3 regions of the Lysinibacillus sp. LK3 genome follow, and region 3 is predicted to be linked to each of the others. Evidence: riboswitches for the same ligand, from Rfam matches in the RefSeq annotation. Region 3 holds a riboswitch; each other region holds the start of a gene.
The links. A riboswitch is a leader RNA that binds a small molecule or an ion and turns the genes downstream of it on or off. The one in region 3 is predicted to bind S-adenosylmethionine.
Positions count from the first base shown of each region.

Region 1: another riboswitch for S-adenosylmethionine. It lies ahead of VK91_RS12830 (O-acetylhomoserine aminocarboxypropyltransferase/cysteine synthase family protein); the one in region 3 lies ahead of VK91_RS15390 (cyclase family protein).
Region 2: another riboswitch for S-adenosylmethionine. It lies ahead of VK91_RS18750 (bifunctional homocysteine S-methyltransferase/methylenetetrahydrofolate reductase); the one in region 3 lies ahead of VK91_RS15390 (cyclase family protein).

Region 1 covers NZ_LDUJ01000017.1:61,254-66,093, forward strand. The annotation lists gene VK91_RS12820 (DASS family sodium-coupled anion symporter) at 1-1,452, opposite strand, end outside; gene VK91_RS12825 (glycerol-3-phosphate acyltransferase) at 1,648-2,280, opposite strand; SAM riboswitch class I at 2,436-2,549, shown strand; gene VK91_RS12830 (O-acetylhomoserine aminocarboxypropyltransferase/cysteine synthase family protein) at 2,665-3,966, shown strand; gene VK91_RS12835 (hypothetical protein) at 4,297-4,680, shown strand.
Region 2 covers NZ_LDUJ01000026.1:56,468-61,307, forward strand. The annotation lists gene VK91_RS18740 (globin-coupled sensor protein) at 132-1,424, shown strand; gene VK91_RS18745 (protoporphyrinogen oxidase) at 1,664-3,058, shown strand; SAM riboswitch class I at 3,158-3,258, shown strand; gene VK91_RS18750 (bifunctional homocysteine S-methyltransferase/methylenetetrahydrofolate reductase) at 3,348-4,840, shown strand, end outside.
Region 3 covers NZ_LDUJ01000021.1:79,968-84,807, forward strand. The annotation lists gene VK91_RS15370 (hypothetical protein) at 1-12, opposite strand, end outside; gene VK91_RS15375 (DUF2225 domain-containing protein) at 35-718, opposite strand; gene VK91_RS15380 (Cof-type HAD-IIB family hydrolase) at 1,040-1,813, shown strand; gene VK91_RS15385 (DedA family protein) at 1,875-2,471, shown strand; gene VK91_RS15390 (cyclase family protein) at 2,502-3,239, opposite strand; SAM riboswitch class I at 3,329-3,434, opposite strand; gene VK91_RS15395 (hypothetical protein) at 3,516-3,914, opposite strand; gene VK91_RS15400 (helix-turn-helix domain-containing protein) at 4,035-4,840, opposite strand, start outside.

The DNA of each region.
Region 1 (4,840 bases), on a different contig from region 3:
TGCAGAGAACAAAAGTACGAGAAGGAAACCGATAATGGTTAAGGGAATTCCAGATTTCAAGAAATCCTTTGTTGTAAAGGAGCCTGTACCATAGGCAAGCATGTTTTGTGGTGCACTAATTGGTAACAGGAAGCCAAAGCTTATGACGAATTGTTGCACAATAACAAAACCAACTTGATCAACATTAGCCGTTAATGTGGAGGCTAAAACGATAAACACAGGTATAAGTGCTGAGGCTAAGCTAGTTGCGCTTGCAAAACCTAAATGAATCAAAATGTTAAATAAAGTTACGAGTGCGATGGTTGCTAGTAAAGGCATAGTATCTAGCCCAAGTGAACCAAAAACTTTATCTGATAACCATGCAGCACCTTGCGTATTTAGTAAAATGGTTCCTAACATAATGCCTACCGCAAAGACGATAATTGTCCCCCATGGAATATGAGGCTCAACTTCCTTCCATGAATACACACCGATTTTAGGCATTAATAGAATCGCGATAGCAATAATTGTGACTGTTGTCGTATCAAATGGATGTAGCTTCCCTTCAGTTGCCCAGAAAAATAGTAAAACTACGGATGTAATGATTAAACGAATTTCAGGAGCCTTTAATGGGCCAAGCTCTGCAAGCTGTTTTTTGATGACCTCTTTACCACCTTCGATATTGCTAGTCTCAGGTTTAATTAAAGCAATCATAATGAAAAATAAAAAGATCGACATAATAATTGAGAAGGGGGCTGCATAAAGTAGCCAAGCACCCCATGAAATATCCACATTAAATTGCTCTTGGATAAAGTTTAAAGCCACCATATTTTGAGCTGCTGCAGTTTTAATACCAATATTCCAAATGGAAACGGCTTGTACCGAAGTAATAACTAATAAGGCAGCAAGCCGACTATCACGTGGTAAACCAAATGCTGCCACCATTCCAAGCAAAATCGGTACTACTGCGCCAGCTCGTGCTGTAGCAGAAGGTACAAAAAATGCGAGGACGATAGAGACTAAAATAGCGCCAAATACGATAGCTTTTGTTTTCGTTCCTACCAGTGAAAGAATCCAAAGTGCAAGTCGTTTATGTAGATTAGTAATTTGCATTGCTGCGGCTAGAAAAAGAGCTGCTGCTACTAAAGCAACGGCAGAATTACTAAAGCCACTTAAAGATAATTTTAATGCGCTAGCTGTTCCTAGCTCTGTAGTTGGATTATCCATTGACGGAGCGAGTCCTAGTAAAACAGTTACTAGTGCAATGATCATGGCCGAGCTCACAGGATATGAAACGGCCTCTGTAACCCAAAGGATGACTGCAAAAGCTAAAATGGCTAAAGCTCGTTGCCCAGCTATAGGTAAATCACCATTGTTAGGTAAAAAGGTAATAATGATTAGTAACGCGAATGCCAAGCCAATCCATAGTGGCTTTAAATTAAGTTTTGTAGCTGCTTGCTTTGGTGAAGACATATTTTCTCATCCTTTCTACGATAAAAATGACGATTATTATCCATAACATCGGCCTGTATAATGTTTTATTGAGATAAGAATATGTCTATTTTATTGTAGAAAAAAATCTATGTGAAAATGGTGTTTTTTACAGCAATATGAGTAGATAAAGAGAAAAAAAACGGTCACAAAAAATACAAAAATATCCATTAAATATTATTTCTTTTTCTTAAAGGCAGAAGTTACTTTAGGCTCTGTTCCATTGACTAATCGTTTAATATTTTCGAGGTGCAGGATGATGGCTATGCCAAAAAGAAGAAGAGCTATAATGGTTGGGCCAATGCCAGGAATCCATAAATAAGTTGCTGTACAAAACACGAGATAAAATTCTAGAACACCTACAATTAAATAATTTGTTGCAAAGGATAAAATAACAAATAAAATAAGTGCAAATAAACCAATCTTCCAATCAACAGCAAGTAAAATACCAATGATGGAGGCCGTTCCTTTCCCGCCGTTGAAGCCCATGTAGAAGGGGAAATTATGACCTAAAATAACCCCAGCAGCCATAATATAAGTAAGCAGCCAAATTTGTTCTTCTGTTAAATGAATAGCGTCCGCTAGATAAAAATGTGCACCTATAATAGCGACAACGCCTTTGCCTATATCGATGAGGGCTACTAAAACGCCATACTTCCAGCCAAGGGAAAGAGTGGCATTAGAGGCACCAGCATTACCGTGGCCAGCCTTTTTTAAATCAACCCCCGATAAAAATTGAGCCACTTTAGAGCCGTGAATACAGCCTATTATATAGCCAATCATAAGAAAAATGATCACGGCCTTTACCATAAAAATACTCCTCTCAAAATTTTTTCTAAAATAGTGTATGCGTTCATATTACGTATAAGAGCAGACAGAAGTTTCGGAAAAAATAAAATTTACATGTTGACAGAAAAAAACTCTATGTTTATACTGTGTAACAACGATGGAAATTGAATCTCATACTCTTATCAAGAGCGGCGGAGGGATAGGCCCTATGATGCCCGGCAACCAGTAAGCAATGAGCTTACTAAGGTGCTAATTCCTACAGATTCTTACTTGGATCTGGCAGATAAGGGGAGGAAAACTTGCAACCGCAACCCTCTTCTTAGCTGAAGAGGGTTTTTGTTTTCTACAGAAAATCCTCCTCATCTCCGGTACCATCGTAAAAAAATAACCATTTGGAGGTACACAATGACAAATTTTAAACCAGAAACATTGCTGTTGCATGGTGGTCAAGAGCCAGACCCAGTGACGGGATCTCGCACAGTTCCAGTCTATCGCTCAACTGCTTTCGTATTTAAAGACACTGCTCATGCGCAACGTCTTTTTGCCTTAGAGGAAGCAGGGAACATTTACACACGAATTACCAATCCAACAGTTGATGTGTTTGAAAAACGTGTGGCTTTATTGGAAGGTGGAACAGCAGCAGTAGCACTTTCATCTGGTGCAGCAGCTATCGCATTTTCCATTTTAAATCTAGCTGGAGCTGGTGATGAGATAGTAGCAGCTAGTTCTTTATATGGTGGTACGTATAATTTATTCGCTAACACATTACCAAACTATGGTATTAAAACAATTTTTGTAGATGAAACAAACCCAGAGAATTTCAAAGCAGCGATTACTGATAAAACAAAAGCTGTTTTTGCAGAGGTTTATGGTAATCCAAGTTTAAAGGTTTTAGATATTGAGGCAGTAGCTAAAATTGCACATGATAATGGGCTACCATTAATTATTGACAGCACGTTCGCTTCTCCTTACGGTTCTACACCTATTGAATACGGCGCAGATGTTGTAGTTCATTCAGCAACTAAATGGATAGGAGGTCATGGTACAACTTTAGGGGGCGTTGTTGTAGACGCTGGTAAGTTTGATTGGACTAGCGGTCGATTCCCTGGTTTTACTGAACCAGATGCCTCTTACCATGGTCTACGTTATGGAATTGATACAGCTTCTGCTGCCTTTGCTACAAAGCTACGTGTACAATTATTACGTGATTTTGGTCCAACATTAAGTGCTGATGCTGCTTTTAATTTATTGCAAGGGTTAGAAACGCTTCATCTGCGTATCCCTAAACACAACGAAAATGCATTGGCAGTGGCTGAGTATTTACAAAACCACCCATTTGTGGAGTATGTAAATTATAATGGCCTAGAAGATTTTCCGACACATGAGTTAGCAAAAAAATATTTAAGAAATGGCTTCGGTTCAGTGCTTACATTTGGCATAAAGGGTGGACGAGAAGCTGGGCGAAAGCTTATTGATAGCGTGAAATTATTTTCACATGTAGCAAATGTAGGTGATGCAAAGTCATTAATTATTCATCCAGCTTCCACTACTCATCAGCAACTATCAGCAGACGAATTAGTTCAAGCTGGTGTAACCGAGTCGCTCATTCGCTTATCCATCGGTTTAGAGGCAGTAGAGGATATTATTGCTGATTTAGATCAAGCCATTACACAGGCTACAACAACTGAACAAACAGTAGAAGCTTAAAGTTTAAAGAAAATGGTAAGATGTTGTGACGTTAACGTATTTTCTCATTCGATTAGCCTCATTTGGTAATGCGTTAAACGTTGCTACATCAATCTATTACTGCATCCGTTAATTATCAGAACCTTATAAAAAATAATACCAAGTAATTTTATATGTATTATTGACTTTGTTAAATCCATGTTATATACTAGGAAATAAGTTAACAGTACGAAAATTTTTTTTAAAAGGTAAATGTTTCATAAGTGCTCCCCCACTTTTGAATATATAGAAGAGTAGTTGCCTAGCCAGTGACTACTCTTCCCAAAAACTGATGATAAAGGAGTGTTTAAAATGGGTAACATCTATAGTGCGCAAAACATTGTATCCTATCTAATATATGAGCTAAATGAAGGGCATGTATTTGTCAACAATAAATCCATTCAACACCTTCTTACATCAGTCGAAAGAAAATGGCAGGAAGTATTTGGTCATACAGCATTTCAAGAACATGTTTTTACTGAAAAGGACTTTACTGTAAAGGAAGTATTTGAGGCATATGAACAGTACGGTGTGAGCCATATCTCACTTCCTGCGACAGAGTTTTACTTGAAGTATGGTACATTTCAATTAGTGGAACGTACGTATGCAATACCAAATTTTACAGAAGAAGAGATTAGTCTTGTTCAACAAGCTTTAGCACAATATCGTTATCAATTGCTTTCAAAAGCAAGTTAAAACCCCCTCATATTTTTAAGCTCATTCTCTGCTGCTACAGGGAATGAGTTTTTTCTTTAAAGGGATTGTTATGAGTGTCTGAGCATACATATATATAATAGAAGAAAGACATTCATATATTGAAATGTAAATAGTCAATATTTGTTCAAATCTTATAGAT
Region 2 (4,840 bases), on a different contig from region 3:
TATCGAATGTAACCATTAAATCTGACTAATCAGATTTTATCGGTATTTTTTCGTGTATCCATCAATATGTTAAAAGGGATTTGATGTTTCTCAGCCTGATGAAAGTAAACGGAATGAAAGAGGGAAGATGTGTGATTTTTCAAAAACAAAGAAAGACGAAGGTATTGGATTTACAGCAATACACAGTGAAAATGGATTTGTCCTCTCGTCAATCGATGGCGAAGCAAATTGAAATGCTAAACTTAACGAAGAACGACTTACAATATTTAAAAGCTTTCCAGCCAATAGTTATGGATAATGTAGATCACATCGTAAACCGTTTTTACAACATGATTGGAACAGAGCATCATTTGGTAGATATTATCAGTCATCATAGTTCTGTAGAAAAGCTTAAAGTAACATTACGGCAACATATTATTGAAATGTTTAACGGAACCATTGATGAGATGTATTACCAAAGGCGTGTAAAAATTGCAAAGGTGCATGTCCACATTGGGCTTAGAACACAGTGGTATATCTGCGCATTCCAAGATTTATCGATATCATTTATTGATTTAGTCGAAAAAAATATAGAATTTCCACAAGATCAATTTAATACGATCAGAGCTATATCGAAAATTTGTAATTTTGAGCAACAACTCGTTTTAGAAGCTTTTGAAAACACTGTGGAACAACTGAAAGAAAAAATGGTTCATGAAAAAGAAGCGATTGAACGACAGATTGTAGATTCTTCGGAAGCACTTGCAGCTATCTCGCAGGAAACCAATAATTCATTTTGCTGCTTAAGTAAGCAATCTGACGAAATTAAACATTTGGCAAAAAAATCACTCGATGTGTCTACACTGGCTGAAAACCAAGCACTTGAGGGTCGCGAGCGTTTAAAAAATCAATCACAAAATATGCTCAATATTAGTCATTCTCTTCATGATATAGAAGAAAATATTGAACAATTATCAGGTATGTCTAAGGAAATGGAAACAATTATGAGTGTTGTGACCAATATTGCGAATCAAACGAATCTATTGGCTTTAAATGCTGCAATTGAAGCAGCACGTGCTGGGGAAGCGGGAAAGGGCTTTAGCGTAGTGGCCGATGAAGTACGTAAATTATCAATTCAGACAAAAGAATCTGTTACAGCGGTGGCTTTGTTATTGAAAAAGACAGGTGAACGAACAGAGAAATTAGAGTATTCTTTGACCAACATTCAAGATGAAGTTGCAGCAGGTGAAGAAAATATGTTACAAACTGAAGGCCAATTTACGAGTATATTGGGAGCCATGACAGAAGCAAAAGATCAAAATGAGTGTATGGCAACAAAAATACAAGCAATTGTAGGCATATTAAGTGAATTAGGCACTTCATTTACTGAGGTAACAAATTCAGCTGAAAAATTAGCGAGCTTTGCGCAAAATTTAAAAGGATAGACTACTAACATTTACATTCTATTTTTCATATTTTTAGACGTAATAAACACTATAGTACCTATTTAAATGTTTGTTGTGAAGTTATCGCTATAGAGGATCAATTTTATAGAGATTCAGAAAGTAAGAGCTATTTCACTGATGAAATAGCTCTATTTTTGCTAAATTTGTAAAGGGTTTAACGTAATTTTCAATGAAAAAGGATTATACTGTAGAAAGAATGAATAATAGGGGCGGTTATGATGAAAACAGTTGTTGTTTTAGGCGGCGGTATTACAGGACTATGTACAATGCATTATTTGCAACGTCAAGTGAAGGAACATAATTTAGATGTTCGTCTAGTGCTTATAGAAAAAAATACATATTTAGGAGGCAAATTATATTCAGCACATGAACAAGGTTTCATCATGGAAACGGGTGCTGATTCTATTGTAGCCCGTCATCAAGGCGTTATGGAACTCGTGCAGGAGCTTGATTTTGAGGCGGAATTAGTTTACAACGAAACAGGTATTTCTTATATTTATACGAATAATGAGTTACATGCTATTCCGGCAGATTCAACTTTCGGAATACCGATGAGTGTAGCATCCTTAGAGGAAAGTACACTTATTTCCGAGCAGGGAAAAAAAGAAGCGTTGAAGGATTTAACATTGCCAAACAATGGCTTCACAAAGGAAAGTTCTATCGGTGAATTTTTAACTTACTATTTAGGAGAGGAACTGGTGAAAAACCAAATTGCACCAGTGCTTGCAGGTGTTTATTCTGGAGATTTACATCAGCTTTCTATTGGCTCTACTTTACCGTATTTAATTGATTATAAGAATGATTTTGGAAGTATTATTAAAGGCTTTGATGCGAATCGTGAGCAATTTGTTAAAGCAGCGAACAAAAAATTTATATCCTTTAAAAATGGTTTATCTTCTTTAATTGATCGACTTGAACAAACCTTATCCGATGTAGAAATTATCAAGGGTGTTACTACACTAAATGTTCAAAAACAAGATAAGAACTACACAATTTCCTTAGCTAATGGTGAAATTATTGAGTCAGATTATGTCGTTTTAGCATTACCGAACGATACTGTACAAAATCTGCTACAGGATGAATCTTTAAACCGCTATTTTGACCAATTTACGACAGCGTCAGCGATTACTATCTATTTGGGTTTTGATGTGCCAGACGCTAAATTGCCAGCAGATGGAACGGGCTATATTGTTTCCCATAATTCAGACGTAACTTGTAATGCAGCAACTTGGACTAGTCGTAAATGGAAGCATACATCGAAAGAAAATAAATTACTTGTGCGACTCTTTTATAAGAGCATCAATCCAGCCTATGAGCAACTACGCGCCATGACGGATGAAGAATTAGCAGCAGTTGCTTTAGAAGATGTGAGAAAGAGCCTAGGAATAGAGGAGCAGCCAACCGTTGTGAATGTAACAAAATGGATTGATCAAATGCCTAAATATGATCTAGCGCATCGTGAAGCATTACAAGGATTACTACAAGAATTACATGAGAAATATCCTAATTTATCGATTGCAGGGTGCTCGTATTTTGGCGTAGGTATTGGTGCTTGCATTCAAAACGGGAAAAAAATTGGTGAAGAGCTTGCAAAGGAACTTGCCAATTTCTAAGGTTTTAAGTGGAAAAAAACTTTGTTATGTGAAATAGTCTTGACTCATTCGTCAGTAAACGATATGATTCTTTTAATTATTTAAAAAATTCATACTTAATTCTTATCAAGAGAAGCAGAGGGACTGGCCCATTGAAGCTTCAGCAACCAACTTTATTGTCAGGTGCTAAATCCAGAAGACCGTTGAGTCGAAGATGAGAAGGAACAACAATGATGAATCGTTAAAGCCTTCTTTTTTTATGAAAGAAGGCTTTTTATTATATAGAGACATAGGAAGAGAGGCTAATTTTATGGGATTGCTTGAAAGGTTAAAAACGCATGTATTGACGGCAGACGGTGCAATAGGCACAGTGCTATATGGCTATGGATTGGAGTATTGCCATGAGGAAATGAATGTTCAGAGACCCGAGTTAATTGAAAAGATTCATAGAGAATATATTGCAGCTGGTGCTGACATCATTCAAACGAATACGTACGGTGCAAATGCCATTAAATTAGCTCGCTATGGATTAGAATCACGTGTCCAACAATTTAATGAAGCTGCTATCACCATCGCAAAACGAGCAGCGGCTGATGGCGGTCAATTTGTTTTAGGAACAATTGGTGGTATTCGGGGAATTCGTAAAAGTGATGCAACCTTGGATGAAATATTAGCAACTATTGAAGAACAAGCAAGCGTCTTACTTGCAGGGAATCCAGATGGCCTTTTACTTGAAACTTATTATGATTTTGAAGAATTAACAGCAACCTTAAAGATGCTACGAGAAAAAACAAAATTGCCGATTATTGCACAAGTTTCTATGCATGAGCCCGGTGTTCTACAAAATGGGATGTCTTTAAATAATGCTCTCCATGAGCTTGAAGCCCTAGGTGCTGATATTGTTGGTGTCAATTGTCGACTAGGTCCACACCATACAATTCAGGCATTTGAAGGTGTAGAACTTCCTAATAAGGCATTTATGTCGGCCTATCCAAATGCATCACTTCTGGACTTAGAGGATGGGCGTGTCGTTTATGAATCAGAAGCTGATTATTTTGGTCGAGCGGCTGTTGAATTGCGTGATCAAGGTGTACGTTTAATAGGGGGCTGCTGTGGTACAACACCCAAACATATTGCAGCAGCAAAGAAGTATTTAGAAGAGTTATCACCGGTTCAGGAGAAGCATGCGAAGCCTAAAAAGATTGAGATTGTTCGGGAAGCGGAGCCAACAAAGTATGAGCCTCTTCATGAAAAGGTTAAACGTGAACGCTCTGTCATAGTAGAGTTGGATACGCCTAGACATTTAGAGATTGATGGGTTCCTTGAAGGAGCAAAGCAATTATATGATGCAGGTGCAGATGTAGTTATGATGGCAGACAATTCATTGGCCTCTCCACGTATTAGCAATATTGCAATGGGCGCATTGTTGAAGAGCTCACATGGTGTACGCCCACTAACTCATATTACATGTCGAGACCGTAATTTAATTGGTCTACAATCTCATTTAATGGGGTTAAATGCTTTAGGTATTCATGATGTGTTGGCCGTTACGGGTGATCCAACAAAAGTAGGAGATTTCCCAGGTGCGACAAGTGTTTATGATGTATCTTCCATGGAGCTAATCCAATTAATTAAGCAATTAAATGAAGGGGTCTCTTTCTCAGGTAAGCCACTTCGTAAAAAAGCAAATTTTTCAGTTGCTGCTGCATTTAATCCAAACGTCCGTGTGTTAGATCGTGCTGTGACACGCTTGGAGAAGAAAATTGAGCATGGGGCAGACTACTTCATTTCTCAACCAGTATA
Region 3 (4,840 bases):
AAATAGCAACATAATTAATCATCTCCTCGTCCCATTAATTAATGATTTCATTAATTGTTATGGGTTGTTCGTCATATTTATAATTTTCCCAACGATTGCGTGCAAGCTTGCGATATTTTGGCGAAACATTTCGATCAGCGATTAAGCGTGAAAATCCTTTTTTTGCTTCAGGAATATCACCAAGTCGAAGGCTTAATTCAGCATGTAAAAACTGAATTCTCTCTCCACCTTCTTGATTAGAGGCAAAGGATTTACTATAAAAGTCTCTAGCTGCAAAAAGATAACGCTTTTCGGATTCTTCGTCCTTTTTTAATCGATAGAGCCAAGCAATTTTTAAAGCGAAATTCGCCATTAAAAGAGATTCTTCCATTGATGCACGGGATACTAAATAGGCGAGCTTAAAACTGATAATGGCATCATCAATTGTACGTTCCTGACAGATATCCATAGGTTTCTGGAGCTCTTTAATGTATAGTTCATCAATGAGTAGCATGAAAGGTCCATATGTCCGTGTCATAGATTTATGGTAGGCATAACCACAATGTGGACATACGGCAACTTCATATAGCAAAGGGTTTAGGCCATCGTAAACAGGCATGAAATCCGTCTGTTCTTCGATAATTTTATATCGATTAGGGCGAACTTTATAAGTTGTAAACTGCTTTTTGCAAAATTTACAATCCACACTACTTTCATAGTAGTAAATGTTAAATGCCATAAGAATCAACTCCTTTGCGTGCACTAAAATTTTATTTCTTTTGTTCTATTTATACGTAAGATTTTATCGTTCAATGTATTTAAGATATTATCTTTTATTTTAACAATTTTGTGTTCTTTGGTATACTCCTTTAGAATTATTAAATAAAAATATTCAAGGAATTTTTAGTTAAATATTATTATAAATACGCTTGTAATAGTTTTTATCGGTGGTGCAAAAGGAAGTTATATAGTTTGCTTAAAGTTTGTCAAAATACTTTCACATGTTTCATGGGAGAAAAATTATAAATGGTTCTAAATGACTATAAAGGAGGTGCTCAAAATGAAGTATAATATCGTGTTTTTTGATGTAGACGGCACATTGATTAATTACGAGGATGGCTGTGTGGAAGAAAGTACAAAACAAGCTATTCAGCTATTGCAAGAAAAAGGAATCCATCTTGTAGCGGCTACTGGAAGACCCTTATCTATGTGCTATGAGTTAAAAGCGCTGGGGATTGAAACCTTTATTACTGCAAATGGGGCCTATGTGAAACATAAGGATCTTGTCATACATAAAACTCCGATTGCCAAAGAAATTGTCCGCAATGTACAGGCATTTGCACAGGAACAGCAGCATAGCCTAACATTTTTTACAGAGCAGCTATCCATGAATAGCATACAAAGTCCAGTAGCTTTAAGAGCGATGCAAGAAACTTTATCTTTACGGGATTTTCCACTTATAAATGAAAAAATTGTAGATGAAGAGGTTTTTCTCATGTGTCTATATGCGGATGAGCTGGCTGAAAAAAGATATACTAGCCAGTTTTCGAATATATTTTTACAGCGTTGGCATCCTTATATTGTGAATGTATTACAGCAGGATGTTTCGAAGTCTATAGCTATTAAAGCGGTGCTTGATCATTTCAATATTGACCCTAAGAATGCGATTGCCTTTGGGGATGGGGATAATGATGTTGACATGTTGGAATATGTAGGAGTAGGAATTGCCATGGGAAATGGTAGTAAAGCTCTAAAAAGTGTTGCGAATTTTGTTACAAAGACATCTACAGATGGCGGTATCAATTTTGCTTTACGTCAGCTTCAAGTCATTTAGAGCGCTGAGGCTACACTATATATAGCAGGTAGATTTTAATAAATTTTAGGTGGGATGATTTATGGCACATCACGTGCAGTCTCTAATTGAACATTACGGATACTTTGGAATTATCGTGATTCTAATTGGAGGTATTGTAGGGGTGCCACTTCCTGATGAGGTGTTTCTAACTTATGTAGGCTATAGTGTTTACCGAGAAAGTCTTGAACATATTCCTGCTTTAGTCAGTGCAATGATTGGTGCGGTTGGAGGCATTACCTTAAGCTATTATATTGGTTATCGTTTTGGCTTACCGTTATTGCAGAAATATGGCCCTAAAATTCATATTACAGAGCAAAAAATTGACTTTACGAAAAAGATGTTTACAAAAATAGGACCTACCCTATTATTAATTGGCTATTTTATCCCCGGGGTACGCCATTTGACAGCATATATTGCGGCTATTAATAATTATCCTTATAGAAAGTTTGCGCTTTTTGCCTATACAGGGGCATTTATCTGGACGTTCACATTTATATCATTAGGAAAGATGCTTGGAGAGAAATGGCGATTTGTTGGATACTATCTGACTCATTATAGTATCTATCTTATCCTTTTATTTATTGTAGGGATGCTCATTGCTTACTTTTTATTCAAAAAAAGAAATGGACAAACATAAAAGTCGGTATACGCTATACCGACTTTTATGTTATGGCAAAATAGCAAATGAGCGCACAGGGAAGCCAGATGCTTTTTCTGGCTTAGGTACGATATTGAAGATGATAGCGCCTTTCGCAGGTAGCTTGTCCAAATTCGTCATTAGCTCAATTTGATAGGTGTCTTGGTCAAGCACAAAATATTCGCCATCTAGCTTGCCATTTTTACGAAAATCAGCAGCAGAGTCCGTATCGAAAGTTTCATGACCAATTGCGCTTACCTTGCGTTCTTTTAGTAAAAACTGTAAAGCTTCTAAACCCCAGCCAGGGATATGGTTATGTCCATCTGCATCCTTATTACTGAAAGCCTCTTTATCTGGCCAGCGCTTACTCCAATCTGTGCGTAATGCTACAAATGTTCCTGCTTCAATTTCTCCATGCTTGTCCTCAAAATCAAGAATATCTTCAACACTTAATGAAAAATCATGGTTGCTCGCAGCCTCTTGTGATTTATCAATAACAACAAGGGGAAGAACAAGCTCTTTTAGTTCTAATTCTTCTAAGTAGCGAGTATCTCGCACAAAATGAATGGGTGGGTCGATATGTGTGCCATATTGACCAGGGAACGTGAATTGTTGAGCGAAGAAACCGTCCTTATGAGAAAATAACGTTTCAAATTTAGCGTCCTCAAACATAAAAAAATGTGGTGAATTAGGGCCGAATGTATGTGTTAAGTCAACCCACTGTTTCGATTTTAATAATTGCAATGCTTGTAAAAGTTCATTAGACATTGATTTCCCTGCTTTCTGTAAAAATAGTTGTAAATAAAAAGGAGTCCCCTAATAGAAGAGGACTCCTGCTGCAACAACGGTAGTTCTTCTTCTCATCTTCAAGGCTGATCATTTTGCCAATTGGAATTAGCACCATACTGTTAGCTGGTTGCTGAGACTTCATCGGGCCAATCCCTCCGTCTCTCTTGATAAGAAAAGTAATATAAGAATTTTCAGAAATAACAATACAAACACTTTAGCATAGTTTTTTATAGTTTACAAGTTCACTAGGAATTTTCACCAATTCAAATTTAAGGTGACTCCACAACAATCATTATCAATAAGACGTATTCTAAAACTGTCTGGTGTATAGTTTGTTTCAAATTTCATCGTAATGCCTGTTGATGTGATTAATTTTTCAACCTCTGTTTTATTTGAAAGTTGAGCAGCATTCATTAAATCATGTGCGAATTGTTGGGAGCTATCTATTTTATCCGTAAGTAATTGGGCTTGCTGCATCATCGCCTTTATCCGTGATGCTGAAGCTTTTAATTTGTGTGTATCGACAGGTGGAAAAGGATTATTGGTCGGCATTGCTAGATGTTGCGAAAAGGGTCTAATGGCAAAATGATTAGCGATAGGCGATGTTGGATAATGATAGGGATGCACAAAATACGGATAAGGATTGTAATACAAGGTCATTCCTCCTATCCTATAACTGATATCCTATCTTATGTAGCAAAACGGCTTTCGGTGTTATTAGCAGTGCAATGTTTGTCCTAATCATTGAAAAAGGAAGCTAAAGTAAGCTTCCTTTTAGCCAAGTACATTCAAGACATCATCAATTTTTTTACTATGTGATAAAATGCCATAATTCATCCATGTTAAAAAGTCTACTTCATAGACACAGTTGCTTTTAACGGCAGCTAGGTTTTTCCAAGTAGGAGTTTTTAAAATAGCACGTTCCTCATTTTCATAAATGGAATGTTGTTTATCAAAGGTAATAAATAAATGATCAGCATCTAATTGCAACAATTGAGCAAATGTCAGTTGTGCTTTACGTTGATTGTGCGGAATACTCCATACTAGTGAATGTGGCATTAAACCTAAGTCACGATATAAAATGGGGCCCGTATAGCCACATTCAGGACCCGCGTATAGAGTAATGCCAATGGCTGAAATACGGAGAAATGCTACACTTTGCCCATAAACAGATTTGCTAAGAATTCCTTTTGCTTGTTGTACTTTATCTTCATATTGTAGGATTACGTCTTGCATCAAGGAGGTTTTTCCTGTTAGATCTGCAATTTTAAATAAAGTAGATTGCCAATTCTCTCCAGGGTGTGAAAGATGGCAGACGGGGGCTACTTCATCTAAGTGCTGAAAGGATTCCCAACGCTCTACACCAGAATCTAACATAATTAAAGTTGGCTTATAGTAAAAGAGTCGATCCATTTCTCTATTTTGTACATCGATATCTGGCACTTTCTGTAGACCTAAATAGTCTTGTTTCCCCCATTTTGAATGACTGAATTGAGCAATTGGCGTAATCCCAAGCGCAACAAAGAAATCTTCTAAGAATGGTGCAAATACACGTATATGGCTGCTTTGATTTCTTCGAT